Regions from separate parts of the Salmonella sp. A1325 genome, predicted to be linked through region 2. Evidence: predicted binding sites of a transcription regulator. Region 2 holds the regulator's gene; the other holds the start of a gene.
What was found. Region 2 encodes LexA, which represses DNA repair genes until DNA is damaged. Its sites were predicted from a motif close to TNCTGTATGTACATACAGNA; they were not measured.
Positions count from the first base shown of each region.

Region 1: NAZ64_RS02980 (metal-dependent hydrolase) is a predicted target of LexA. The motif match lies at 1,895-1,914, and genes of this name have one in related genera.

Region 1 covers NZ_JAMLWO010000001.1:569,784-584,613, forward strand. Annotated here, with positions in the region: gene NAZ64_RS02965 (fructosamine kinase family protein) at 1-383, shown strand, start outside; gene NAZ64_RS02970 (YniB family protein) at 426-962, opposite strand; gene hxpB (hexitol phosphatase HxpB) at 1,111-1,779, shown strand; gene NAZ64_RS02980 (metal-dependent hydrolase) at 1,917-2,516, shown strand; gene tcyP (cystine/sulfocysteine:cation symporter) at 2,653-4,044, shown strand; gene cedA (cell division activator CedA) at 4,147-4,389, opposite strand; gene katE (catalase HPII) at 4,754-7,006, shown strand; gene chbG (chitin disaccharide deacetylase) at 7,050-7,808, opposite strand; gene NAZ64_RS03005 (6-phospho-beta-glucosidase) at 7,821-9,176, opposite strand; gene chbR (transcriptional regulator ChbR) at 9,301-10,143, opposite strand; gene chbA (PTS N,N'-diacetylchitobiose transporter subunit IIA) at 10,154-10,501, opposite strand; gene chbC (PTS N,N'-diacetylchitobiose transporter subunit IIC) at 10,552-11,910, opposite strand; gene chbB (PTS N,N'-diacetylchitobiose transporter subunit IIB) at 11,993-12,313, opposite strand; gene osmE (osmotically-inducible lipoprotein OsmE) at 12,614-12,955, opposite strand; gene nadE (ammonia-dependent NAD(+) synthetase) at 13,174-14,001, shown strand; gene cho (excinuclease Cho) at 14,122-14,830, shown strand, end outside.
Region 2 covers NZ_JAMLWO010000010.1:138,567-153,396, forward strand. Annotated here, with positions in the region: gene aphA (acid phosphatase AphA) at 24-737, opposite strand; gene tyrB (aromatic amino acid transaminase) at 924-2,117, opposite strand; gene alr (alanine racemase) at 2,303-3,382, opposite strand; gene dnaB (replicative DNA helicase) at 3,414-4,829, opposite strand; gene NAZ64_RS18145 (quinone oxidoreductase) at 4,894-5,877, shown strand; gene pspG (envelope stress response protein PspG) at 6,052-6,294, opposite strand; gene dusA (tRNA dihydrouridine(20/20a) synthase DusA) at 6,462-7,460, opposite strand; gene NAZ64_RS18160 (conjugal transfer protein TraF) at 7,548-8,858, opposite strand; gene zur (zinc uptake transcriptional repressor Zur) at 9,105-9,620, shown strand; gene NAZ64_RS18170 (CsbD family protein) at 9,720-9,929, opposite strand; gene NAZ64_RS18175 (hypothetical protein) at 9,951-10,064, opposite strand; gene dinF (MATE family efflux transporter DinF) at 10,061-11,386, opposite strand; gene lexA (transcriptional repressor LexA) at 11,565-12,173, opposite strand; gene NAZ64_RS18190 (diacylglycerol kinase) at 12,282-12,650, opposite strand; gene plsB (glycerol-3-phosphate 1-O-acyltransferase PlsB) at 12,821-14,830, shown strand, end outside.

The DNA.
Region 1 (14,830 bases), on a different contig from region 2:
CGGAAAAAGGCATTACCTTTGGTAATATTGACGCCATTGTTGAACATGTTCAGCAACGTCTGGCGTCGCATCAACCGCAGCCTTCTCTTTTGCATGGCGATCTATGGTCGGCGAACTGCGCGCTTGGCCCTGACGGCCCCTATATCTTCGATCCAGCCTGCTATTGGGGCGACAGAGAATGCGATCTGGCGATGCTGCCGCTGCATACCGATCAGCCACCGCAGATTTATGACGGCTATCAGTCCGTTTCGCCGCTACCGCTGGATTTTCTCGACAGGCAGCCGATTTACCAGCTCTACACCCTGCTTAATCGGGCAAGGCTGTTTGGCGGTCAGCACCTGGCTACTGCGCAAAAAGCGATGGATCGGCTGCTTGCGGTATAGGTACAGCCCATGCCGGATACGGGCTATCCGGCATTTTTCAGTTTACATGAAGCCTAACAAGGAAAAGAAAAAGTAGCCGAGCACGATAATAATGACCGGCAAAATATAGAGCGGGAAAAACTGTAAAAAGATGGTATGGTGCGGCACCACGATACGTGACTCTATCTGCTCACGCGTTAGCCCTTCCGCGCCTTTTGCTTTTTCCAGGATCAACTGATCTTCCACGCCTTCACGCAAAAAACGTGACTGGCGGCTCATTCTGGCGCCGGAATCCTGCATCGCCAGCCCGACAAAAATCAGAATAAAAATGAGCCAGAAACCGATATTCAGGCTTCCCTGAAAATTCGGCGTCGGCGAGTTGTACCAAAAAACATTCAGAAACGGCGTATTCACGCGCATCATGTCTATCATTACGTGGGTAAAATCCAGCATTACCGCATTTATCCCCTCCTGCTTTTCACTGTGCGCATACATAAATTTAAGGACTGAGATGAGCGTGGAAAGCAGTGCCGGAATAAAAATAACCCACCCAACAACTCTTTTTAGGATTGCAATGCGTCCAGCTTGTTGATACGTCATGAGTTCCCCTTGATAAAGACGCGTCGTTTTGGCCTAAGTCTACCTGTTGATTCCCGTTTTCGCCTGATCTTTAAGGGCGATATACTAAGAACATGGTCATAATGAACGCTTAATTCGTTATTTTTTAATCTCAACAGGAGAGGTTGTGATGTCAACCCCACGTCAAATTCTTGCTGCAATTTTCGATATGGATGGACTACTGATCGATTCCGAACCGCTCTGGGATCGCGCTGAACTGGACGTAATGGCAAGTTTAGGCGTAGATATTACTCGACGCCATGAGCTGCCAGACACGCTTGGGCTACGCATTGATATGGTTGTCGATCTCTGGTTTGCGCAGCAACCGTGGAACGGCCCCGATCGCCAGGAAGTGACAAACCGTGTTATTGCCCGCGCGATTACGCTTATCGAAGAGACGCGCCCTCTTTTACCGGGTGTGCGTGAGGCCGTGGCGTTGTGTAAAGCGCAGGGGCTATTAGTGGGGCTTGCCTCGGCATCGCCGCTGCATATGCTGGAAAAAGTGCTCACCATGTTTGAGCTGCGCGACAGTTTTGACGCGCTGGCCTCTGCGGAAAAATTGCCCTACAGCAAACCGCACCCGCAGGTCTATCTGGATTGTGCGGCCAAATTAGGCGTTGATCCATTAACCTGCGTGGCGCTGGAGGATTCGGTGAATGGTCTAATCGCGGCAAAGGCGGCGCGAATGCGCGCCATTGTGGTGCCAGCAGAAGAAAACCAGCATGATCCGCGCTTTGCGCTGGCGAATGTCAAACTTAACTCGCTGACAGAGCTGACGGCGGCGCATCTACTCGGTTAAGATGTTTCCGAAACAAAGTCAACGGGCAATTAGCCGCTGAACCAGACGGCAAGCGGCTTTGACAGAGACAAAGAGTTACAACGTCACCACTTCCGCCTACTGTATAAAAACCCTATACTGTATGAATTGACAGTTCAATGGGTTTTATCATGACGGCGGAAGGACATCTTCTTTTTTCTATAGCCAGCGCGGTTTTCGCCAAGAATGCCGAGTTAACGCCCGTCCTTGCGCACGGCGACTGGTGGCATATTATTCCTTCGGCTATTTTGACCTGTCTGCTGCCGGATATCGACCACCCCAAATCTTTTCTTGGTCAGCGCCTGAAATGGGTATCGAAACCGATCGCCCGCGCGTTCGGTCACCGGGGGTTTACCCATAGTCTGCTGGCGGTCTTTGCCCTACTGGCGACCTTTTATCTCAAGGTACCGGATACGTGGATTATCCCGGCAGATGCGCTGCAAGGCATGGTACTTGGCTATTTAAGCCATATCGTCGCGGATATGCTCACCCCCGCAGGCGTTCCCTTACTGTGGCCGTGCCGCTGGCGTTTCCGCCTGCCTATTCTGGCGCCGCGCAAAGGCAATCAACTGGAGCGATTTTTATGTATGGCGTTGTTTGCCTGGGCGGTGTGGATGCCGCAGTCCATGCCGGAAAACAACGTCATACGCTGGTCTTCGCAGATGATCACTATCCTGCAAATGCAGTTCAATCGTTTTATAAATCACCAGATTGATTAGTAAATCAACGCCAAAGTCATTTTTGGTATAAACCATTCCATTTGAATATAAGAGCCAGCTCACAGTTCTGCTAATCTTGCGCGAACAGAATCGCTAAAACACAGCGCTTCATAATAAAAAAATCAGGAGAACGGGGATGAATTTTCCATTAATTGCGAACATTGCGGTGTTCGTCATTCTGCTGTTTGTACTGGCGCAGGCCCGTCATAAACAGTGGAGTCTGGCTAAAAAAGTGCTTGTCGGCCTTGTGATGGGCGTGGTCTTTGGTCTGGCCCTGCACACCATTTATGGCGCTGACAGTCAGGTGTTAAAAGACTCCATTCAGTGGTTCAATATTGTCGGCAACGGCTATGTGCAATTGCTACAAATGATTGTGATGCCGCTGGTATTCGCCTCTATTTTAAGCGCCGTGGCACGACTGCATAACGCCTCTCAATTGGGGAAAATCAGTTTTCTGACTATCGGCACGCTGCTGTTTACTACCCTTATCGCAGCGCTGGTGGGCGTGCTGGTCACCAATCTGTTCGGACTGACGGCGGAAGGTCTGGTTCAGGGCGGCGCGGAAACCGCGCGTCTGAATGCCATTGAGACGAGCTATGTCGGCAAAGTGGCCGATCTCAGCGTGCCGCAACTGGTGCTGTCTTTTGTACCGAAAAATCCGTTTGCGGATCTGACTGGCGCAAATCCTACGTCTATTATCAGCGTGGTGATTTTCGCCGCCTTCCTGGGCGTGGCCGCGCTTAAGCTGCTGAAAGATGATGCGCCAAAAGGCGAGCGTGTGCTTGTTGCTATCGATACCCTGCAAAGCTGGGTAATGAAGCTGGTGCGTCTGGTGATGCAACTTACGCCTTACGGCGTACTGGCGCTGATGACGAAAGTGGTTGCCGGCTCTAATCTGCAGGACATCATTAAGCTTGGAAGCTTCGTGGTAGCGTCATATCTTGGTCTGGCGATAATGTTTGTGGTTCACGGCATACTATTGGGCGTGAACGGGATTAGCCCGCTGAAATATTTCCGCAAGGTGTGGCCGGTGCTGACATTTGCCTTTACCAGCCGCTCCAGCGCCGCCTCCATTCCACTTAATGTCGAAGCGCAAACCCGCCGCCTGGGCGTGCCGGAGTCCATCGCCAGCTTTGCTGCCTCTTTTGGCGCGACCATCGGCCAAAACGGTTGTGCCGGTCTTTATCCTGCGATGTTGGCGGTAATGGTTGCGCCGACGGTCGGCATCAACCCCTTAGACCCCGTATGGATAGCCACGCTGGTGGGTATCGTTACCGTAAGTTCGGCGGGTGTTGCCGGCGTTGGCGGCGGCGCGACCTTCGCCGCGCTGATTGTGCTGCCTGCCATGGGCTTACCGGTCACGCTGGTCGCGCTGTTAATCTCCGTCGAACCGTTGATTGATATGGGCCGTACCGCACTGAACGTGAGCGGCTCAATGACCGCGGGTACGCTGACCAGCCAGTGGCTGAAGCAGACCGATAAAACCATTCTCGATAGCGAAGAAGACGCTGAACTGGCGCATCGATAATACATTATCGGGCGTTCACATCGTCTGAGACACGACGATCGGCAACTCAAAATGTCTGTCACTAAAAACGCCGGTCTCCAGTACCGGCGTTTTGTTTTTTTCTTAGTCAGCGATTTCGTTTTCCTGGCGAACCTGATTCGCCCAACGCTGCGCCGATTCTGGCACGCTAAAGGCGGGCGACCGTTGAAATGACTCCCCCGTCAGAACAAAGGCAACATATTTACCGCGCAGTATCCAGACGTCGCGAAACGTATCCATTTTTATCGCATGTTCCGGCGGCGCGGGTTCAACACGCGGAATATAGCTAATAATCTGGCGATTTTGCTGGCGAAGAGGTTTCATCATTAATGCTTCACTAAAAGAGGCTAAGAGCCTATCCCATTAGGGCTATTTTACTTGCCATTTTGGTCCTGGGCAGTGCTCAAAATCCTCACGTACTACGTGTACGCTCCGGTTTTTGCGCGCTGTCCGTGTCCAAACTGGCTGCGCCAATAACGCCTACTGGGATAGGCTCTAAGGCTAAAAATCAGAAAAACACTATTTTAGCCGATCTTCGCCCCCGACGTCCTGTTCCGCGCGTGCGATTTCCCCGTTGTACCCTGTCTGCCGTTCCGCTCTCCCCCGGCATAATTGCTGAAATGTTCTATAGTTAGAGTGATTTTGACTACTACCACGCCCATTTCAGTGATGAAAGCAGGAGACGAGTTCAATGTCGCATAATGAGAAATCCCCCCATCAGTCCCCCGTGCATGATACCCGTGAATCACAGCCCGGCCTGGACTCCCTGGCGCCGTCAGACGGTTCACATCGCCCCACGCCAGAACCGACGCCGCCGGGCGCGCAACCGACGGCCCCCGGCAGCTTAAAAGCGCCCGAGACCGCGAATGATAAGCTCACCGCCCTCGACACCTTTCGTAAAGGCAGCGAAAATCATGCGCTGACCACCAATCAGGGCGTGCGCATCGCCGACGATCAAAATTCTCTTCGCGCCGGCAGCCGCGGCCCTACGCTGTTGGAAGATTTTATCCTGCGCGAGAAAATTACCCACTTTGACCATGAGCGTATCCCGGAGAGGATCGTTCACGCCCGCGGATCTGCAGCGCACGGCTATTTTCAGCCATATAAGGATCTGAGCGACATCACGAAAGCCGCGTTTCTGTGCGATCCACAGAAAATTACCCCGGTCTTTGTTCGCTTTTCGACAGTACAGGGCGGCGCGGGGTCTGCTGATACCGTACGTGATATCCGCGGTTTTGCGACCAAATTTTATACCGAAGAGGGAATTTTCGATCTCGTCGGTAATAACACGCCGATCTTTTTTATCCAGGATGCGCATAAGTTTCCGGATTTTGTGCACGCCGTTAAGCCCGAACCTCATTGGGCTATTCCGCAAGGACAGAGCGCGCACGACACCTTCTGGGACTATGTTTCCTTACAGCCTGAGACGCTGCACAACGTCATGTGGGCAATGTCGGATCGCGGTATTCCACGGAGTTATCGGACGATGGAAGGGTTCGGCATTCACACCTTCCGTCTGATCAATGCACAAGGGAAAGCGACCTTTGTCCGTTTCCACTGGAAACCGTTGGCAGGTAAAGCCTCGCTGGTGTGGGATGAGTCACAAAAACTGACCGGTCGCGATCCGGATTTTCACCGCCGGGATCTGTGGGAGGCCATCGAAGCGGGCGATTTCCCGGAATACGAGCTGGGCCTACAACTCATTGCCGAAGAGGATGAATTTAAATTCGATTTTGATCTGCTCGATCCGACCAAACTGATTCCGGAAGAGTTGGTGCCAGTACAACGCGTCGGCAAAATGGTGTTAAACCGTAATCCGGATAACTTTTTCGCTGAAAACGAACAGGCGGCATTTCATCCAGGACATATTGTTCCCGGCATTGATTTTACCAACGATCCGCTGTTACAGGGGCGTCTGTTCTCTTATACCGACACGCAAATCAGCCGCCTGGGCGGGCCAAACTTCCACGAAATTCCGATTAACCGCCCTACCTGCCCCTACCATAACTTCCAGCGTGACGGTATGCACCGGATGGATATCGACACCAATCCGGCGAACTATGAACCGAACTCCATTAATGACAACTGGCCGCGCGAAACGCCGCCAGCGCCAAAACGCGGCGGCTTCGAATCATACCAGGAACGCGTGGATGGCAATAAAATCCGCGAACGCAGCCCCTCTTTCGGTGAATATTACGCGCATCCTCGCCTGTTCTGGCTCAGTCAGACGCCGATAGAACAGCAGCATATTATTGACGCGTTCAGCTTTGAACTGGGTAAAGTCGCCCGCGCGTATATTCGGGAGCGGGTGGTCGATCAGTTAGCGCATATTGATGTCACGCTGGCTCAGGGCGTCGCGCATAATCTCGGTTTTGCACTCACCCATGAGCAAACGCAAATTGCCCCGCCTCCTGATGTCAACGGTCTGAAAAAAGATCCGGCGCTCAGCCTGTATGCGGTGCCAGACGGCGATGTTAAAGGTCGCGTGGTCGCTATTCTGCTGAACGACAAGGTTAACGCCGCCGATCTGCTGACCATTTTGCAGGCTTTAAAAGCCAAAGGCGTCCACGCAAAACTGCTCTATTCACGGATGGGTGAAGTAACGGCTGATGACGGTTCAACATTAACGATTGCGGCAACCTTTGCCGGCGCGCCGTCGCTAACGGTCGATGCGGTAATAGTACCGTGCGGCAATATTGCCGATATCGAGAGTTGCGGCGATGCCCGCTACTACCTTCTGGAAGCCTACAAACATCTGAAGCCCATCGCACTGGCAGGCGACGCCCGACGGTTTAAGGCGCTTTTAAACATTGATAGCCAGGGGGAAGAAGGACTTGTTGAGGCAGATAACGTTGACCACCACTTTATGGACACTCTGCTGACGCTGATGGCGGCACACCGTGTCTGGTCGCGTGCGGGGAAAATTAACGCGATTCCTGCATAAACGGCAAAAAATGCGGCGCATTCTTGCGCCGCAAACTCAGGAGCTAAATATCAAGAAAACTGCCAGGACGATATCCACGTTCCGCAATCGCTGCCTTGAGTGACGCAGACGTCAACACCTCCAGTTCAGTTAAGCGGGGGTAACAATAGGCGCTCTGGCGAATAATGTTGTCCACAAACGCCGGATGACACATCACCTCCAGAGAGGCTTCTCCTCGATGCGCCGAGGCATCCAGAATGCGTAAAAAGCACGCTTCGGTGATCTCCTCGCCGTAAAATTCACTACTAAATCCTTGAGTGCTGCGCAAATCCGACGGCAGATCGTCGGCGTTCAACACCGTCTGGCGGTCAATACGTAACGCAATCCCGCGCTGCGCCGCAAAGCGGGCGACGATGGGGAAAATTTGCGGGAACATATGCACATGATGGTGACTGTCGAGATGCGTTGGCTCGCGGCCAAATACGTCGATGAAACGCTGATACTGACACGCCAGTTCATGCGCAATTTCATCCAGCGGAAGCGTATCCTCCTCCGCCATTTGCCAGATCCATTTCCCTAACAGGCCGTCTCGCGTCAGGCCCGGCATCTCTGACACCGGTTTGCCTAACGTCAAAACAAAATGCATTCCCACCCCAAGCGCAGGCAGCTCGCGGCTAAGCTGCGCCGCATGGTCAATAGCCTCGCCATTGACCAGCGCCGTCGTGGAGGTCACAACGCCGTTGCGATATGCTTCAACAATGCCGTAATTTTGCCCTTTACTCAGGCCAAAATCATCGGCATTCACAATCAACACGCGTTCCATAGCCTACCTCTGTCAGTGGTGCTTACCTTTAAGCGCTTCGATGCAAGCGGCAAAATTAGGCAGCCATTTTTCATGCGCCAGAATGAGCTCACGCGCCAGGACTTCTGCGTCGCGGTCGGAATGCACCAGCGGACTCAGGTTAAGCGCCAGCAGCACATCATTAAAGTTTCCGCTCAGCGCCGCATTGCTGGCCGTGACCTCAAATCCTTTAATAGTGTGGATAAGCCCCAGCACTTTTTCGTCAAAACGGGTGATACGCGGGTGCGGCGTCGCGCCATTGCGTCCCAGAATGCAGGTCATTTCCACCGCCCAGTCCGCCGGGATATTCTCGACATGCCCATGATGTGGAATATTAACGTAATGCTCAGTCTGCTTGTCATTATAAATAGCGTTAATGACTTCACAAGCGGCATCGGAATAATAAGCGCCGCCGCGTTGTTCAAGCTCTTTCGGCTTCACGTTTAGCTCAGGATTTTTGTACAAGTCGAAGAGTTGTTTCTCCACTTTTTGTACGACCTGAGCGCGCGCGCCGCCTTTGTAATATTCGCCCATTTCAATCGCCAGCATCTCTTTTTGCTTGAAGTAATACAACAAATAAGAGCACGGCAGCATGTTCAGCGAGCGAATCAATCCTTCACTAAACGGCAGATCAAAGATATTTTTTACGGTTGACGCTTTCAACTGACCGGACGCCACGCCATCCAGTAATTCTGCGAACCGTGAGGTGCCATTCACCAGCACATCTTTAATAAAGACCATATGGTTTAGACCAAACAGGTCAATGGAAAGATCGTCATTCTCATTCAGCGCCAGCACGTCATGAATAAACATTTTCATGCCGACAGGAATATTACATACGCCAATGAACTTTTTAAAGTTGGTATGACGATAAACCGCTTCCGTCACCATCCCCGCCGGATTAGTAAAGTTAATGACCCACGCATTCGGACATAATTCTTCAACATCTTTAATGATGTCAAAAATAACCGGAATGGTACGCAACCCTTTAAATAAACCGCCAGCGCCGTTGGTTTCTTGCCCCAGATAGCCGTGGCTAAGCGGGATACGCTCGTCCAGTTCACGGGCTTTGAGTTGACCAACGCGTAGCTGGGTAGTAACAAAATTAGCGTCTTTCAGCGCTTCCCGGCGATCCAGCGTTTTATACAATTTTAGCGGAACGCCTGCTTTATCAATCATTCGCTGGCAGAGATCATAAATAATGCCCAGCTTCTCTTTCCCGCCTTCAACGTCAACCAGCCATAATTCGGTGACAGGTAATTCATGGTAGCGTTTAATAAAGCCTTCAAGTAATTCAGGGGTGTAGCTGCTCCCGCCACCAATAGTGACGACTTTTAATTTCTGGCTCATAATATCTCCCTTCAGTGTATGACACTGATATGTATTACGCTATGCCCGCTCGTAAGAAATAGCGTGACGTTCCCCGCGCTATTGGGGCAAGCGTGAAATGTAACTAATCGAGCAATGTAAACCGTTACTCATTAATTTCCGTCAATCGCTTCCGATAACTATTCGGCGTGAATGAGGTCATCTTCTTAAACGTTTTAATAAACAGACTTGGACTGCTATACCCGGCTTCATAAGCAATATCCGTAACCGAATAGTTGGTCATTTCCAACTGTTTCTTGGCAAAATTAATGCGAATCTCATTAATGATTTGCATCGGCGTTTTGCTGTAATAACGTCGGGTGGCGCGCGTCAGATACTCCTGGGATTTTGCCGACAGGCGCACCATATTTTCCAGCGCATGTTCGCCAAACTGCGTTTTATCATGCATTATCTCCACGGTTGCTTTCAGCCATTGTGGAATATCATCATAAACCTGCTCTTCGCGGTAATGACGTAAGCGGTTTATAATATAAAATGTCACCACTTCGATAAATTCGTCGAGCCCATTGCCGCGAAAATTCAACGACGCAATCACCGTTTCAATATAGGTAAGGAAGGTGCTATTCGCCCTGTATACCTGCGATGCCACAAAACAAAACGGCAGTAACGGAAGATAATGCTGTTCAAAAAAACGTTTACTAATTCCTACGTTCAGAATACGCGTTGCGCCAAACTCATAGAAACTTTGGTGATTCGACCCCACCGGGATAAAAACAAAATCTCCACGTTCCAGCAGCACACGCTTCCCGTTAATCTCCTGGTAATAACGTCCGGTTAATACCAGGGTAAATTCATAGTAGTCGTGCTGATGCAGCCCGGTGACGCTTTCCGTCTTGTTATAGATAAACACATGGAAATTTTTGCCATTGAAGAGCTGCTGCTCATAAACCGTTTTGATTTCCGTTGCGTTAACCTGTAGCTGCATCATCCGCCCCCTGTTATTTCAGTTTCTCATGGAGCTCAATCAACTCAGCGATCAGTTCACGAGCCAGCATTGAGGTCATCAAATGATCCTGAGCGTGAACCAGGACCAGACTGACTTTCATTTTGCCTTCGCCCTGATCGCCTTCGATGAGTTTTGTCTGCACAAGATGCGCTTCATTGAGCGCTATGCGCGACTGGTCCATCATCGCTTTCGCCGCCTCAAAATCGCCTTCTTTCGCTTTTCTGAGCGCGCCATATGCCAGGCTGCGCGCCTGACCAGAATTGATGATAAGCCCCATAACGACTTCTTCGAGTTCCTCAGCCGCTGTCTGGTTATCTACAACATTTTCAAGATCAAACATAGTCTTTCCTCTGATTCAGCCCGGCATGGCATCCCATGCCGGCGCGGAGTTTAGAATTTCAGTGCGTTAGCGATATCTTCTTCGCTTTCTTCCTGCTCGATGGCGTTCTGCGCTTTGTTAGCCACCACCACGAAGGGGAGATAAATCAGGGTAGCGACCGCCAGGTTAAATAGCGCAACCAGCAACGCGGCGACACTGCCGTTGGTGTTAAAGAACGCCCCCAACCCGGTTGGCATGGTCCACGGCGCAATATTGGTAATCGGCGGAATAATACCCAAATAGTAAGCCACCAGCGTAATCGCCGCCAGAATCGGCTGAACCAGAATGAAGGGGATAAACATCACCGGGTTCATAATAATCGGCAGGCCAAACAGGATGGGTTCGTTAATCTGGAAGATACCTGACGGCAGCGCCAGTTTTGCCACCTGGCGATAGTCCGCGCGACGGGATGCCAGGAAGATAGCGATGATCAGACCCAGCGTTGCGCCGCTACCACCGAGGAAGATATAAGAATCCAGCATCGGTTTCGCCCAGATATGGAACGTTTTACCGGCTTCCAGTGCCGCATCGACGGAGCCATACTGCTGGTAAATAGAGATGTTTTCCAGCGCCCAGGGCGTCATGATGCCGCTGTCCAGCGCGGTCAGCGCCAGCGAACCATGAATACCAAAGAACCACAGCAGCGGTACAAAAATGACATATGCCCACCCTACCACGCTACCCAGCGATGCCAGCGGCGTAGAGATAGTGTCCATAATAATCTGATGGAAGTTAGAACCGTAATTAGACAGCGCCCAGGAAATAATCCCCATAATAGAGAGAATAATAAAGCCGGGAATTAATGCTGAGAATGAACGAGACACCGAAGCCGGTACGCTGTCCGGTAGCTTAATCACCCAGTTGCGCCGGACAATAAATGTAAACATCTCCGCGACCACCAGGCCAATAATAATACCGGAGATAATATTTGCACCACCCAGCCAGTTAGCGCCTACGGCATAGGCCTCGCCGACACTATACGGCGTTACGGTCATAAATGCCGCCACGGAAAGCAATCCGGCGGCCAGCGCATCAACCTTGCGCTCTTCCGCCAGCGCCATGCCGATAAAAAATGGCGCCATGAGCGACATAATGCCCAATGTGCCGTTATAGACGTTCCCGCCGATGCCTTTCAATCCATTAAGTGTTTCAATGGTTGAGGCATCAAGCCGAATGCCCATGGAATAAAAAAACGACCCCTCCCCAAAGCTCAGGAAAACGTTATTAATTAATACAAACATCGCCCCCGCAAGGGTTAATGGCATTAAACGAATAAAGCCGTTCTTGATTGCATTAACGTGTGGCTGCTTTCCTATTTTTACAGCAAAAGGAAGGAGTACCTTTTCAAGTGAAGCAATAACGTTACTCATAGAAAAATACCCTTAAATACCGCAATAAAATATTGCGGTTAGTGTATGAAATAACTCTTTGACGGGAAAAATTAAAAAATAATTAATTCGCGGCGGCTTTTTTAATTGCCGCTACCGCAGCTTTAAGCACGCCTAAACCATCTACCTTGCCGTACAACATTGAATCAATGACTTCTACCGGTTTACCAGGTAATAAACGCTGAATTTCGGGGAGCATATAAGCAATTTGCGGGCCTAATAACACGACGTCCGCTGCCGGGCCTTTTTCACCGGCCAGGGTTTCAGGGAATGCTTCAATAATCACCGGCACTTCATATTTTTCAGCCTGAGCGCGCATTTTTGATACCAGTAACGATGTTGACATGCCCGCAGAACAAAACAGATAAATGTGTTTCTTTTCCATAAAAACCTTCCTCATGTGCGATTATCTGTCAACCAGATACGCCGCAAGCCTCAACCTGCATCCATACTCTGGGCGACTTGCGTAACCGGATTTACTTTTTTAGGTGGCTGAAATGAGTATACGGGATCGGACCGCCGGATGGTATTTCCTTGACCCACTAAATTGTCTCTCATTGACCTAGCGTTATGACCCCCCTCACATTTCGGGTAAATAATTCGCGATAATAAATAAGGTTATGGCAGGCGCAAAAAAACCGGCTCGCAGGCCGGTTTCCTTGAATGTTCAGGCAATGTACAGTTGTTACTGCTTCGGCGCCTGTGGGTCAGTGTCGTACTCCGCACAGGTCTGGTAGCCGGAGTTAATCACGTGCCCAGTATCATCCAGCGCAACAAAGTAGGTTTCCGCTTTACCATCACGTTGACCCAGGATGTAGGTCTGACAGGTACCGCGCGCATGAATCATGCTCACTTCAGATGACGGTTTGCCCGCAATCTGCGCAACCTGCGCCCTGCTCATTCCTTTTTTAACATCTTTAACGACAGGCTCAACAAATTGGTCTTTTGTACGATCATAAGCCGTACAGCCTGCCAGCATAGTCATTACCGCCGCTGCGCTTAAAATTCCTGCTACGTTCTTGTTCATTTTCCGTCCTCTTGTTTATCAGCGTGTTATGTAAGCCTGGAATACATCAGAACATTTTTCAAGCCGCGCCTCGCCACAAAAAGCCTTTCGGAAAATTCTCTAACGCGGCGATATGTTGTTTTAAACACCGCTTAGCCCGCCAAACCTTGTCGTTTCAGCGGCGAAGGGTTAGCTTTAACAGGGTAAAGATTCATTTTTTTAATGTCGAAGGGGGTTAAATGACTCTGCAGCAAGAGATAATCCAGGCGCTTGGCGCGAAACCACATATCAACCCTGAAGAAGAAATTCGCCGCAGCGTGGATTTTCTTAAAGCGTACCTGAAAACCTATCCCTTTTTGAAATCACTGGTGTTAGGCATCAGCGGCGGGCAGGATTCGACGCTGGCCGGGAAACTCAGCCAGATGGCTATCGCCGAATTGCGGGAAGAGACTGGTGATAATGCGCTGCAGTTTATCGCCGTTCGTCTGCCTTATGGCGTGCAGGCCGATGAACAGGATTGCCAGGACGCCATTGCTTTTATTCAGCCGGACAGAGTACTCACCGTCAATATTAAAGGCGCCGTCCTCGCCAGCGAACAGGCGCTGCGCGAAGCGGGAATTGAGCTGAGCGATTTTGTTCGCGGCAATGAAAAAGCGCGTGAGCGAATGAAAGCGCAATATAGCATCGCCGGTATGACTCACGGCGTCGTGGTGGGCACCGACCATGCGGCGGAAGCGATAACCGGGTTCTTCACCAAATATGGCGATGGCGGTACCGACATTAACCCGCTTCATCGCCTTAACAAACGCCAGGGCAAACAGCTTCTCGCAGCGCTGGGCTGTCCTGAGCATCTGTATAAAAAAGTCCCCACCGCCGATTTGGAAGACGACCGCCCTTCACTGCCTGATGAAGCCGCGCTGGGCGTAACGTATGACAATATTGACGATTATCTGGAAGGCAAAACGCTGGACTCCGCCATCGCTAAAACTATCGAAGGCTGGTATGTAAAAACTGAACATAAGCGCCGTTTACCGATTACGGTATTCGACGACTTTTGGAAAAAGTAAGCGTACTTCTACTGTTGTGCCGGATATCGCTCGTCTATCCGGCCGCCTCTCTTCCCAGCCTCTTTTTTAATCACCCATCCGCTGTTATACTGGATGAATAACCAGTTAACGGAGATCACTGTGGTACGGCGTCAATCAGCCCCCCGCCTTGAGTTTGAAGCGGCGGCCATTTACGAATATCCAGAACATTTACGTCCTTTCCTCAGCGAAGCGCCAGCCTTACCGGGCGTCTATATATTTCATAGCGAAAGCGATACGCTGCCGCTTTATATCGGTAAAAGCGTAAATATTCGCAGCCGGGTGCTTTCACATCTGCGAACGCCTGACGAGGCCGCTATGCTGCGACAGGCGCGGCGGATAAGCTGGATCTGCACCGCTGGGGAAATGGGCGCGTTGCTGCTGGAAGCGCGGCTGATCAAAGAACAACAGCCGCTGTTTAACAAGCGGTTACGGCGTAATCGCCAGCTTTGCTCTCTACAGTTGAGCGAACAAAAGATTGAGGTCGTTTCCGCCCGCAGCGTCGATTTTTCCCATGAGCCGAACCTGTTTGGGCTCTTCGCCAACCGTCGGGCGGCGCTGCAAAGCTTACAGAACCTCGCCGATGAACAAAAATTGTGTTATGGCCTGCTGGGGCTTGAACCGGTAAGCCGTGGGCGCGCCTGTTTTCGTTTCGCTCTGAAGCGCTGCGCTGGCGCGTGCTGTGGGCAAGAAACCCCGCAGGCGCATTTTCTTCGTCTGCAGGCCTCGCTGGAACGGTTACGTGTGGTTTGCTGGCCCTGGAAAGGCGCTATCGCGTTAAAAGAGAGCCGCCCGCAAATGACCCAGTTCC
Region 2 (14,830 bases):
AGAGCCTGTCGCTCTCCTGATTTTTAGTACTCCGAGTTGACAATGACTTCCTCGCCAAACGCTCCTGCCTGCGGCAGCGGTTTGTAGGTGGAGTTAGCCGCGCGCAGGATACGAATACCGCGGATACCACAATCACGAGCCGCAGTAATATCGTTATCCGAATCGCCGTAGAAGATACGCATGTTCTTCTCCTGCAGCCACTGAACTTTCGTATTTTGTCCCGGTTTATCGCCGGCGAAAATCACCGGATTCATATTCGCCGCCGGAATATGGAAGTTATCCGCCAGCGTTTTCGACACGGTTTCCGTTTTCGTCTGACTACGACCAGTGACAAAGTAAATACTGTCGCCACGACGAACATGCATATCAATGAGCTGTCGGGCCACTTCTTTTGGAATACTGAACTCATCCCAGCCGTTGTTCATTTTTTCCCAAAAGGCCGGATTTTTCAGATAATCGTCGCTGTCCGGGGAGTAGGTTTTCTTTCCGCGCCAGAATCCGGGGCTGGAGAATAACACGGTGTCGTCAATATCAAAGCCGACCGCCATCGGCGGTCGTCCGGTGAGGCTGTTTTCAATCTGGGCGACAGAGACCCAATGGACAGGCGCTTGTTCCGCGAGTTTTGCAACGTTAGTGCCCGGATTGAGCGTCGAAGGGGAAGATACTAACGCATTCGCGGAATGGTTTAGCGTAAACAATAAACAGACGGCACTCAGCGCCAGGGTTATTTTTTTCATACTTTTCCCTTAAAATTCAAAATATTATAATTATCAAGATGAGTCTTTGCTCAAAAAACTATCTGACCATAACGCCAGTAACGGTCAAAAGGAAGGATTATCTGCGGTTTTGTTACGAAAAAAGAGGATGATCACAACAGCTATTGTCAGGCCGGAGGGCACTGTTATCGCCGTCCGGCCTGAATATTACATGACAGCGGCAAATGCCTTCGCCACGCGGTGTACATTTGAAGAATTAAGCCCGGCGACACACATGCGGCCACTGGCAATCAGGTAAACGCCAAACTCATCGCGCAACCGCTCGACCTGCTCCTCGCTTAACCCGGTATAGCTGAACATACCGCGCTGCTGTAACAAGTAATCAAAGTTGCGGTCAGGCATCTCCGCCTTCAGCTCCTTCACCAGCGTCTGGCGCATCGATATAATGCGGTTACGCATCGCGTCGACTTCCGCCAGCCAGCTCGCTTTTAACGCCTCATCGCCCAGGACCGTAGCGACCACCTGAGCGCCGAAACACGGCGGACTGGAGTAAATTCGGCGCACCGTCGCTTTTAGCTGCCCCAGAACCCGCGCGGCGATTTCGGCATCTTCACACACCACGGACAGGCCGCCGACGCGCTCGCCATACAGCGAGAAAATCTTCGAAAAAGAATTACTGACTAACGCAGGTAACCCGGCGCTGGCAATGGCGCGAATAGCGTAAGCATCCTCGTCCATGCCTGCGCCAAACCCCTGATAGGCAATATCAAGGAACGGAATCAGATCGCGCGCTTTCACTATCTCAATCACCGCATCCCATTGCGAAGGCGTTAAATCCGCCCCGGTCGGGTTGTGACAACAGGGGTGCAGCAGCACGATACTGCGCGCAGGTAACGTATTCAGCGTGGCCAGCAGATCGTTAAAACGGATGCCGTTAGTCGCGTCGTCATACCAGGGGTAAGTACTCACTTCGAATCCTGCCCCGGCAAATATCGCAATATGGTTTTCCCAGGTGGGGTCGCTCACCCATACGCCTGCGTCGGGGAAATAACGCTTCAGGAAATCCGCGCCCACTTTCAGCGCGCCGGAACCGCCTAATGTCTGGATAGTGGCCACGCGCTGTTGCTGAAGAACCGGGTGATCGGCGCCAAAGAGCAAAGGCGCGATAGTATGGCGATAAGTATTGAGTCCTTCCATCGGCAGGTACAGCGAAGCGCCATGCGGCTGCGCGTTAAGCCGGGCTTCGGCTTCGGCCACCGTTTTGAGCTGTGGGATAATCCCGTCTTCGTTGTAATACAGGCCAATGCTCAGATTCACTTTGTCGTGACGGGAGTCGTCTTTAAAACGCTCCATCAGTGAAAGAATCGGATCGCCGGCATAGGCGTCAACTTTTTGAAACACGCGATGGTTCTCCAGGTTTACAGAGGGCAGGAAATAACACAATAAACCGGAAGGACGAGAAGATCGAGAGGATGTTGTGGTGGATGCGCATATTACCGGATAGCGGCGTGAACGTCTTATCCGGCCTACAGCCAATGCGCGATACAAGCCGGATAAGCGCAAGCGCCACCCGGCCCGCCGCGTATTTAATCAATATACTTCATCGCCACCCTTGAGGTCAGGCGCGTGATAAGTTCGTAAGCACTTACTTTTGTCATTTCAGCGATACGTTCAACCGGCAGACCTTCACCCCATAAGACCACCGGATCGCCCGCGTTATCCTGCGCGTTTGGCCCCAAATCCACGCAAATCATATCCATCGCCACCCGCCCGACAATCGGGACTTCACGGCCATTGACCAGTACTGGCGTACCGGAAGGCGCCGCTCGTGGGTAGCCATCGCCATAACCCATCGCCACCACGCCCAGGCGCGTGTCGCGCTCACTCACCCATGTCCCGCCGTAGCCCACCGGTTCGCCCGCTTTGTGGTCACGCACCGCGATCAAACTGGAGGTTAAGGACATCACCGGCTGAAAACCAAAATCCGGCCCCCAGGGTTTGTGCTCCAGCGGCGATACGCCATACAAAATGATGCCCGGACGCGCCCAGTCAAAGTGAGACTGCGGCCACAGCAGAATACCGCCAGACGCGGCAATAGAGCGCTGCCCGGGTTTACCCTGACAGAAGGCATTAAAAATGTCGAGCTGATGTTCGGTAGCGCCGCATTCCGGCTCATCCGCACGGGCAAAATGGCTGACGATATTCACCGGCTGGCGTACATTTTTACAGTGCGTCAGACGCTGGTAGAACGCCTCCGCCTCTTCGGGACGCACGCCGAGACGATGCATACCGGTATCCAGTTTCATCCAGACCGTTACCGGCTCCGCCAGCTCCACCGCCTCCAGGGCGGCAAGCTGCTCCTGATTATGTACGGCGGTATGCAGACATTGCGCGGAAATGGTCGGCAAATCGGCGGCGTCGAAAAAACCCTCCAGCAGCAGGATAGGCTGCGTGATCCCGCCCGCTCGCAGACGTAGAGCCTCTTCAAGACGCGCCACGCCAAAAGCGTCAGCATCAGGGAGCGTTCGCGCGGTCTCCAGAAGACCGTGTCCATAAGCGTTCGCTTTCACCACCGCAACCAGCTTACTGGCAGGCGCCAGTTCACGCAGACGTTGCAGGTTGTGTCGCAGAGCGCGGCGGTTAATGACGACTGTTGCCGCTTGCATTTGAATTCCTTGTTAACAGAATGACGGAGAGTTACTCATCATCGTATTGCGGTCCCGCATAGTTATCGAAGCGCGACCACTGACCATTGAACGTCAGACGAACCGTACCGATAGGACCGTTACGTTGCTTACCAATAATAATTTCAGCAATGCCTTTTAAGTCGCTGTTCTCGTGATAAACCTCATCACGGTAGATAAACATAATTAAGTCGGCATCCTGTTCAATAGAGCCGGATTCACGCAGGTCGGAGTTCACCGGACGTTTATCCGCGCGTTGTTCCAGGGAGCGGTTAAGCTGCGATAGCGCCACGACCGGCACCTGGAGTTCCTTCGCCAGCGCTTTCAACGAGCGGGAAATTTCGGCGATTTCCAGAGTACGGTTATCAGAAAGCGACGGCACGCGCATCAATTGCAGGTAGTCGATCATAATCAGACTTAACCCGCCATGTTCGCGGAAAATACGCCGCGCGCGCGAACGGACTTCTGTCGGCGTAAGACCTGAGGAGTCGTCAATATACATATTGCGTTTCTCCAGCAAAATGCCCATCGTGCCGGAGATTCGCGCCCAGTCTTCATCATCGAGTTGACCGGTACGAATACGTGTCTGATCGACGCGGGACAGCGAGGCCAGCATACGCATCATGATCTGTTCGCCGGGCATCTCCAGACTAAAGATCAGTACCGGTTTATCCTGCAACATCGCCGCATTTTCGCAGAGGTTCATCGCAAAAGTGGTTTTACCCATGGAGGGACGCGCCGCGACGATAATCAAATCCGAACGCTGCAACCCTGCTGTCTTTTTATTGAGATCCTGATAGCCGGTATCCACGCCTGTAACGCCATCGTGCGGTTGCTGGAACAACTGCTCAATACGCGCCACGGTAGCGTCGAGAATCTGGTCGATGCTTTTCGGACCTTCGTCTTTGTTGGCCCGGTTTTCCGCGATCTGGAAGACGCGCGACTCCGCCAGATCCAGCAGTTCATCGCTATTGCGCCCCTGTGGATCGTAACCGGCGTCCGCAATTTCATGCGCCACCGCGATCATATCGCGGACCACGGCGCGTTCGCGCACAATGTCCGCATAAGCACTGATATTCGCCGCGCTTGGCGTGTTTTTAGACAGCTCCGCCAGATAGGCGAAACCGCCGACGCTGTCCAGTTGGCCCTGCCGCTCCAGCGATTCCGCGAGCGTAATCAGGTCGATTGGACTGCCGCTTTCCTGCAAGCGCCCCATCTCCGTAAAGATATGGCGATGCGGACGGGTATAGAAATCTTCCGCCACCACGCGCTCGGCCACATCGTCCCAGCGCTCGTTATCCAGCATTAAACCGCCCAACACCGACTGTTCCGCTTCAATCGAGTGCGGCGGCACTTTTATCCCGGCAACCTGCGGATCGCGGTCGCGGGCATCAGTCTGTGGTTTGTTGAAGGGTTTATTTCCTGCCATAGTGAATGGAGTTACCGAGATAGTGATTGGGTCGAAAGATTACCACATTTCTTTTGGAGGAAGCATGGCAACGCGTATTGAATTTCACAAGCATGGTGGTCCGGAAGTGCTTCAGACCGTGGAGTTTACGCCAACGGAACCGGCGGAACACGAAATCCAGGTTGAGAACAAAGCCATTGGTATCAACTTCATCGACACCTATATCCGTAGCGGACTCTATCCGCCCCCGTCGTTGCCTGCGGGCCTGGGAACCGAAGCTGCGGGTGTGGTCAGTAAAGTCGGCAACGGCGTGGAGCACATTCGCGTGGGCGATCGCGTCGTCTACGCGCAGTCAACGCTCGGCGCTTACAGTTCCGTCCATAACGTCCCCGCAGATAAAGCCGCGATTTTACCTGACGCCATTTCCTTCGAACAGGCGGCAGCCTCTTTTCTCAAGGGGTTGACCGTTTTTTACCTGTTGCGCAAAACCTATGAAGTGAAACCCGACGAACCCTTCCTGTTTCATGCCGCTGCGGGCGGCGTCGGTCTGATCGCCTGCCAGTGGGCGAAAGCGCTGGGCGCGAAGCTTATCGGTACCGTCGGTAGCGCGCAAAAAGCGCAGCGGGCGCTGGACGCCGGTGCCTGGCAGGTAATTAATTACCGTGAGGAGAGCATTGTAGAACGGGTAAAAGAGATCACTGGCGGCAAAAAAGTCCGCGTGGTCTATGACTCCGTGGGGAAAGATACCTGGGAAGCCTCACTGGACTGCCTGCAACGTCGGGGACTGATGGTCAGTTTCGGCAATGCGTCCGGCCCCGTCACCGGCGTGAATTTAGGTATTCTGAATCAGAAAGGTTCCCTGTATGCCACGCGACCTTCACTACAGGGGTATATTACGACACGTGAAGAACTGACCGAAGCCAGCAATGAATTGTTCTCATTGATCGCCAGCGGCGTGATTAAAGTTGATGTGGCTGAAAATCAACGCTATGCGTTAAAAGATGCCCGTCGCGCGCATGAGGTGCTGGAAAGCCGGGCCACACAGGGCTCAAGCCTGCTGATTCCGTAATAGCTCTGCAAAGAAATTGGGCTTCCACCCGGGAAGCCCTTTCTTTTTTTGTTCGGCTGTATGTAGGGTACAGCGCGATGAATTCGTTACCTGCGCAATCATGACAGATTTAATAATCGATTCCTATTTGCCTGTGAGGGCAAAGTTCCAGGTTGTGACGAACCGCTCAATACCTTAGTAAAACCGACGGTTATTGCGCTGATACTGTGGGATTTTTGGCGTTTTTACTGCTTTGATCACCCACACCACAGCCACCGCCAGCAGTAGCCACGGTAACAGCTTGATCATCAGGGCGAACATTCCGCCCAGGAACATGACGGCAGTCGCTACAACCAGCGCGGCCAGAATACCCAGCAAGGAGACGCCCGTCACCATTAACATCAGAAAAAAGCCAAGCACAAAAAGTAGTTCCAGCATAGTCGTTCCCCATAAAGATGGCATTGCCCGGCGGCATGGCGCTTACCGGGTTTGGTCAGGTAAGCTATTACAAAAATCATGCCAATATTTATGTTTTTGATATATAAAGAAAACGCCCTGCAAGACTGCACAGAGCGTGGTGAGATTGACTAATTTTTGGCGAACTTTTAACGCTTGTCTGCTACCAGTTTTAGCGCCTGCTCCAGTACAGCAACATCCGCGCCAGCTTTATGGGCGTTTTCGCTCAGATAGCGACGCCACTGCCGCGCGCCGGGGATGCCCTGGAACAACCCCAGCATATGGCGAGTGATATGCCCCAGATACGCTCCCTGGCTCAATTCACGCTCAATATAGGGATACATCGCGCGAACCACCGTAACCGGGTCGGCATCGGTGGTATCGGCGCCAAAGATCTCCCGATCCACCGCGGCCAGTATACCCGGATTCTGATAAGCTTCGCGGCCAACCATGACGCCATCCATATGGCGCAGGTGCTCCTTCGCCTCTTCCAGCGATTTGATGCCGCCGTTAATGGACATGGTCAGGTGCGGAAAATCCCGCTTTAGCTGATAGACGCGCGGGTAATCCAGCGGCGGGATCTCACGATTTTCTTTCGGGCTTAAGCCAGAAAGCCAGGCTTTGCGCGCATGGATAATAAACATCTCGCATTCGCCCTGACCGGAAACCGTATTAATGAAATCACACAGAAACGCATAACTGTCCTGATCGTCAATACCAATGCGGGTTTTTACCGTCACCGGAATCGAGACGACATCACGCATGGCTTTAACACAATCGGCGACCAGTTGCGCATTGCCCATCAAACAGGCGCCAAACATACCATTTTGCACGCGATCGGAAGGGCACCCCACGTTGAGGTTAATTTCATCGTAGCCACGCGCTTCCGCCAGCTTTGCACAATGCGCAAGCTGAGCTGGATCGCTTCCACCAAGCTGTAGAGCGACCGGATGCTCTTCTTCGCTATAAGCCAGATAGTCACCCTTACCGTGAATAATCGCGCCCGTGGTCACCATTTCGGTGTAGAGCAGCGTCTGGCGAGACAGCAAACGCAGGAAATAGCGGCAATGTCTGTCCGTCCAGTCGAGCATAGGCGCGATGGAGAAGCGATAAGCAGGAAAAGCGGAGGACTGGGTTTCAGGCTGCATGGCGAATAAATAAGCATCCGGTTAAAAAAGGGGCGTTACTATAGCATAACGCTAAACCGGAGGCGTAGCGCCTCCGGTGAAAGCACCTCAGAATGTCATTGTAAGCTGCGCGCCTGCCCCCCAGGTTTCATCTTCGCCGTACAGTCCCATTAAGTCGAGATGCACACGGTTAAAGGGCGCAAAGCCAAGACCGCCGGTAACCACATTGCTATCGTTATTTTTCACATCCGCACGATACCCTGCGCGCACCGCCAGCCATGACAACGGTCGAACTTCAGCGCCGACACCCACGTACTGTGAATTGTCTTCGCTCTTAAAGCCTTTCGTTTCCGTCAGATCGCCATCGGCGCTTACGGTCAGCAAATCGTTATGCCATGCGACGCCCGCGGTAACCAGGGGGCGGATTTGGTATGTATCTTTGTAGTTGGTGGTTTCTCCCGTCATACCATTAGTGATGTAAATATCTTTCGTATCGATATCGCGAGATACCAGATTTTGCCCGCTCAGCCCCAGCGTCCAGTTTTCACCGATATCGGCAGCAAGCCCCGCATCAATGTTAAAACCCGTATTGTCATTGCGATAACGGCTGCTATTCCAGTCGCTACTGTCGTAGTTATAAATTGAGGTGGTGTAGTTATAGAGCCAGGTTTTTTGCAGTTTTGGTGTAACGCCAATGGAAACAGGCACCTCGCCCACCACAAACTGCTTCGCCAGCGCAATACCGTAGTCAGACACAATCGCTACCCGCCCCGACGCGGTAGAGTTTAAATGCTTTGTAATTTCGTCAGACCCCAGCAAAGCAGCGCGTCCTGCTTCACGAAGCGCGACACGTTCATCATGCTGGATATCGCGCAGATACTGAATATCGTTCTGATCAATGGACGAACTCACGCGCCCATGCGCATAACCTTTGGCGATAAACGCCACGGAAAGCGTTTGCCCTGGAATACTTACCGCCAACCCGGCGCCGGCATTGGCGCGGGCGGTTTTTCCGTTGAGATATTCCAGCTCATCGGCCAGGTCGCGCGCGGCGCCCTGAAATTGATTCAGCACGCCTCGCGGATTGAGCAGAATTTGCCCCAGCGTAAGGTTATCGACGACCTCATCGTAGTAATCCACTTTATCGCTGATATCGTCAATTTCATCCTGGAGATTGTCTTTATCCGTAATCTGGACGCCGACCGCAGGAAGGACAACAGTGATATTGTCTTCCGGTTTGGCTTTTGCCAGTAACGCCGGATTTAACAGTACTCCGCTGCCATAATTCGCGGACGCGACGCCCGTCCCGCCCATTGCGTCATTACGCGCTTCCGTCCAGGTATTGGCGGCGCTCACCTGCTTTGCCATAAAAAGCGAGACCGCGATAGCAATCAGTGAAAGTTTGACGTTTTTGTTCACAGTTAGCCCATCTTATTATCAGGTGAAGTAATCCCTCCGCCACGCCTTGCCGGACAGAGGCGAACTATTGCTGTGAAATAGTGATGTTAAATCCTGTTGTAATAATATCGACCCTCATTATGTATAGATGAGAATACTGGCGCGGAAAAGCTTAGCAGGCGATATATTGTCGCGGGGTAATTTCAGAGTTTTAAGCAGCTCGTGGTAAAGTAACGGATTAGACTTTCATGCCATTCGAGGTGCTACATGGAAAAGACCACAACGCAAGAGTTACTGGCGCAAGCTGAAAAACTCTGCGCGCAGCGCAACGTGCGCCTGACGCCTCAGCGCCTCGAAGTGCTGCGCCTGATGAGTCTGCAACAGGGTGCCATCAGCGCATACGATTTGCTCGATTTGCTGCGCGAAACGGAACCACAGGCCAAACCGCCCACCATTTACCGCGCGCTGGATTTTTTGCTCGAACAGGGTTTTGTCCATAAAGTGGAATCCACCAATAGTTATGTGGTTTGCCACCTGTTCGACCAGCCGACGCACAGCTCGGCCATGTTTATCTGCGATCGTTGTGGCGTGGTGAAGGAAGAGTGTGCCGAGGGCGTGGAAGACATCATGCATACGCTGGCGGCTAAAATGGGATTTGCGCTACGACATAACGTTATTGAGGCGCACGGTCTGTGCCCTGCGTGCGTAGAAGTAGAAGCGTGTCGCCATCCGGGCGACTGTGGTCACGATCACTCGGTGCTGGTGAAGAAAAAACCGCGTTAGCCTGAACGGAAAAACGGGCGGCAGTAGAGAGGGGCACGCCCGCATTCATAAGCAAACAGTGGGAAGCACATCCATGTACTCCTGGTAGGGGAAAACGTATTACCAGCGATAGTTGTTACGGGTTTCCCAGTCAACAACCTCTTTTTCCGCCTGATCTTTCTGGTAACCGTAACGCTCCTGGATTTTACCTACCAGTTGGTCGCGTTTACCTTCGATAACGGTCATATCGTCATCGGTCAGTTTGCCCCATTGTTCTTTCATTTTACCTTTAAACTGTTTCCAGTTACCGCCGGCTTCGTCTTTATTCATCATCTTGTCCTCATCATTCGGTTAGGAATAGCAGGTGTTATTCGCCCAAATGCTCTGCAATTTCTGCTGGACGTGATAATAATTGTAGGCAGGAATTCGGCCTTCGGTTTTATATTCAGAATTTTTAACCGTCACGATCTGGCAAACCATGTACCCTCGCGCCAGTGACGACGCCAGATAAGGCTCAACGACAGACCGCGAAGCGCCAGGAACACGGTTAATGCCAGCCATAAACCATGATTTCCTAATACCGGCAGGGCGAAGAGCGTCAGCGCAAATCCTCCCGCGGCGACTGCCATGCTATTGCGCATTTCGGCGGCGCGCGTCGCGCCAATAAACATACCGTCGAGCAGATAGCACCATACGCCCACCAGCGGTAATACCACCTGCCAGATAAGATACCGATCCGCCAGTAGCTGTATTTGCGGCAATGAGGTCAGTAACGCGACAAAATGTTCGCCTGCCAGGGCATAGACTGTGGAAAACAACAAGGCCACAATTCCCGACTGACGACACGCCGCTCGCCAGACGTCCAGTAGCTTGCTACCGTCACGCGCGCCGTAAGCCTGACCGGAGTGCGCCTCCACCGCATAAGCAAAACCGTCCAGCGCATAGGCCGTAAAGGTGAGTAAGGTCATCAGGACTGCATTTACCGCGATAATATCGCTGCCCAGCCGCGCGCCTGACACCGTGATTGCGCCAAAACAAAGCTGAAGGAGCAATGAGCGCAGCATGATATCGCGATTGAGCGCTAAAAGGCGGCGCACGTTGCCGCGCCAGGCCTGTTTTAGCATATCCAGCGACACACCGCGGAGATGGAGAACTTTACGTACCATCATGAGGCCGATCAGTAACGTGGCATATTCTGCGATGACCGTCGCCAGGGCGGCGCCCTGCACGTTCATATGAAGTCCCATCACCAGCCACAGGTCGAGCGCGATGTTGAGGATATTGCCCACGACCAACAAGATAACCGGCGCCCGCGCATACTGAACGCCTAACAGCCACCCGAGCAGCACCAGATTCGCCAGTGACGCGGGAGCGCTTAGCCAACGAATTTCAAGGAAGCGTCTCGCCTGCACCAGGACAGCGTCGTTCCCGCCGACAATATGTAAAGCCAGCTCGATAAGCGGCGTGCGAAATAGCACAATCATCACGCCAGTGCCCAGCGCCAGCAATAACGGTTGAATGAGCGCCCGGGCTAACGCCTGCGGATTTTTGGCGCCAAATGCCTGCGCCGTTAGTCCGGTGGTGCTCATACGTAGAAATAGCAGCAGCATGAAAAGAAAGCTGGTGGCAGTCGCGCCCACCGCCACGCCGCCCAGGAAAACCGGGCTGTCCAGATGACCAATCACCGCCGTATCGACCAGCCCCAGTAAGGGGACGGTGATGTTAGAAAAAATCATCGGCAGCGCGAGACGCCAGAGAGCTTTATCAGAGGAGGTAAAAAGCGGCATGGAGAAAAGCCTGACAAGGAGTTAAACGAAACGAGCGCATTGCCGGATGGCGACGTAACGCCTTATCCGGCCTACAAATTAATCATCTCAGGAACTGCATTCCCGTAGGCCTGATAAGCGCAGCGCCATCAGGCTGCACGATTGCCGGATGACGGCTTACAAGGAGATTAAAAAGAGATTACAACCATTCCCCGTTGCGAATGACGCCTACCGCCAGCCCTTCAATCGTAAAGCTTTGTTCGCGCAGATCCACCACTATCGGTGTAAACTCGCTGTTTTCCGGCAGCAGCTCCACTTTATTGCCCTGCTTTTTCAGGCGTTTTACTGTCACTTCATCATCAATGCGAGCGACAACCACCTGGCCATTACGGACGTCCTGCGTTTTATGTACCGCCAGCAAATCCCCATCCATAATACCGATGTCTTTCATCGACATACCGCTCACGCGCAGCAGGAAATCGGCGCTGGGTTTGAACAGCGAAGGATCGACCTGGTAATGGCCTTCAATATGCTGCTGCGCCAGAAGCGGTTCACCCGCCGCGACACGCCCGACAAGCGGTAATCCGTCCTCTTCTTCCTGTAACAGACGGATACCTCGCGATGCGCCGGAAACGATTTCAAGCACCCCTTTGCGCGCCAGCGCTTTAAGATGTTCTTCCGCCGCGTTTGGGGAACGGAACCCCAAACGCTGCGCGATTTCCGCACGCGTCGGTGGCATACCTGTCTGGCTGATGTGATCCCGGATGAGATCAAACACCTCTTGTTGCCTGGCCGTTAACGCTTTCATTCCGCCCCCTGGGTGTATATACAGTCATGCTGTGAGTATATACAGTTAAAGGTGATTTTGGAACCACAAACGGCGCAAAAAACAAGAGATTTATAAAATTTGGAACCTTTATCGAAAATGTGACCATAACAGGATGCCCCAGGTCATCAGGGCAACGAAAATAGACAGTAGCACCGCAGCCGATCCCATATCTTTCGCACGGCCGGAAAGCTCATGGTATTCAGAACCGATGCGGTCCACGACCGCTTCAATAGCGCTGTTGAGGATTTCAACAATCATGATAAGTAAAACGGAACCTATCAATAACACACGGGTAATCGCATCCACATCCAGCCAGCAGGCGATGATGACGCCCAGCAATACCGCGATACTTTCCTGGCGAAACGCCGCTTCGTGAGTCCATGCGGCGCGAAATCCTTTCCAGGAATATCCTGCCGCTTTGATAATTCTGGTGAATCCAGTGGTATTATTGGCCATCAAAAGAACCTTTTTACATTATTAACGTCAATGACATTATACGGTTGCCCTGCACGATTCGGACTGCCGTAACGCAGCGCGAAGTATGACGGGATACAACAGAAATTCGCTAAACTTTCTGATATCCTTGCACCGCATTTGCATTATTAACCAGAGGCTTTACATCGTTTATGTCCGGCTGGCCACGAATTTACTACAAATTACTGAATTTACCATTAAGCATACTGGTAAAAAGCAAGTCTATTCCGGCGGAACCCGCCCAGGAATTGGGGCTCGATACTTCTCGCCCCATTATGTATGTCTTGCCATACAACTCAAAAGCGGACTTACTGACGCTGCGGGCGCAATGTCTGGCGCACGATCTCCCGGATCCGCTGGAGCCGCTGGAGATCGACGGCGCGCTGCTGCCACGCTATGTATTTATTCACGGCGGACCGCGTGTCTTTACCTATTACACGCCAAAAGAAGAGTCGGTGAAACTTTTTCACGATTATCTCGATCTGCATCGGAGTAATCCGGCTTTGGACGTGCAGATGGTGCCCGTTTCCGTGATGTTTGGCCGCGCGCCGGGTCGTGAAAAGGGAGAAGAGAACCCGCCTTTACGCATGCTGAACGGCGTACAGAAATTCTTTGCCATCTCCTGGCTAGGCCGCGATAGCTTTGTCCGATTCTCGCCGTCCGTCTCATTGCGTCGCATGGCTGATGAACACGGCACCGATAAAATCATCGCACAGAAGCTGGCTCGCGTGGCGCGTATGCACTTTGCTCGCCAGCGCCTGGCGGCGGTTGGCCCACGCCTGCCCGCCCGTCAGGATCTGTTTAACAAACTGCTGGCCTCGAAAGCGATCGCCCGCGCGGTAGAAGACGAAGCGCGCAGTAAGAAAATCTCTCATGAAAAAGCGCAGCAAAACGCCATTGCGCTGATGGAAGAGATCGCGGCGAACTTCTCTTACGAGATGATTCGTTTGACCGACAGGATTTTGGGGTTTACCTGGAACCGACTTTACCAGGGGATTAACGTGCATAACGCCGAGCGCGTACGCCAACTGGCGCACGACGGCCATGAAATCGTCTATGTACCCTGTCACCGCAGCCATATGGACTACTTGCTCCTTTCTTATGTGCTGTACCATCAGGGACTGGTTCCGCCGCACATTGCCGCCGGTATTAACCTTAATTTCTGGCCCGCTGGCCCGATTTTCCGTCGTCTGGGCGCGTTCTTTATTCGTCGTACCTTTAAGGGGAATAAACTCTATTCCACCGTCTTTCGCGAATATCTGGGCGAGCTGTTCAGCCGCGGCTACTCGGTTGAGTATTTTGTCGAAGGAGGACGTTCGCGTACCGGACGTTTGTTAGACCCGAAAACCGGCACCCTGTCGATGACTATCCAGGCGATGCTGCGCGGCGGTACCCGTCCAATTACGTTAGTGCCTATTTACATCGGCTATGAGCACGTCATGGAAGTGGGCACCTATGCGAAAGAGCTGCGCGGCGCGACAAAAGAGAAAGAGAGTCTGCCGCAGATGCTGAAAGGCTTGAGCAAGCTGCGCAATCTGGGTCAGGGCTACGTTAACTTTGGCGAACCGATGCCGCTCATGACGTACCTGAACCAGCATGTGCCGGAGTGGCGCGAATCTATCGACCCTATAGAGGCCATACGCCCAGCCTGGCTGACGCCGACGGTAAATAGTATCGCCGCCGATCTGATGGTGCGTATTAACAACGCTGGCGCGGCAAACGCGATGAACCTGTGTTGTACCGCACTGTTAGCGTCGCGTCAGCGCTCGCTCACCCGCGAGCAGCTCACCGAGCAGCTTGATTGCTATCTCGATCTGATGCGCAATGTCCCTTATTCCACAGACTCAACCGTTCCTGCCGCCAGCACTGGCGAGCTCATCGCTCACGCGCTGCAGATGAATAAGTTTGAGGTCGAGAAAGACACCATTGGCGATATCATCATCCTGCCGCGCGAGCAGGCGGTGTTGATGACCTATTATCGTAACAATATCGCGCATATGTTGATTATGCCTTCGCTGATGGCGGCGATTATCACCCAGCATCGTCGCATTTCGCGTGATGCGTTGCAGCAGCATGTTGAAGCGCTCTATCCGATGTTAAAAGCGGAGCTGTTCCTGCGCTGGGAGCGCGAGGAGTTAGCCTCGGTCATTGACGCTCTGGCC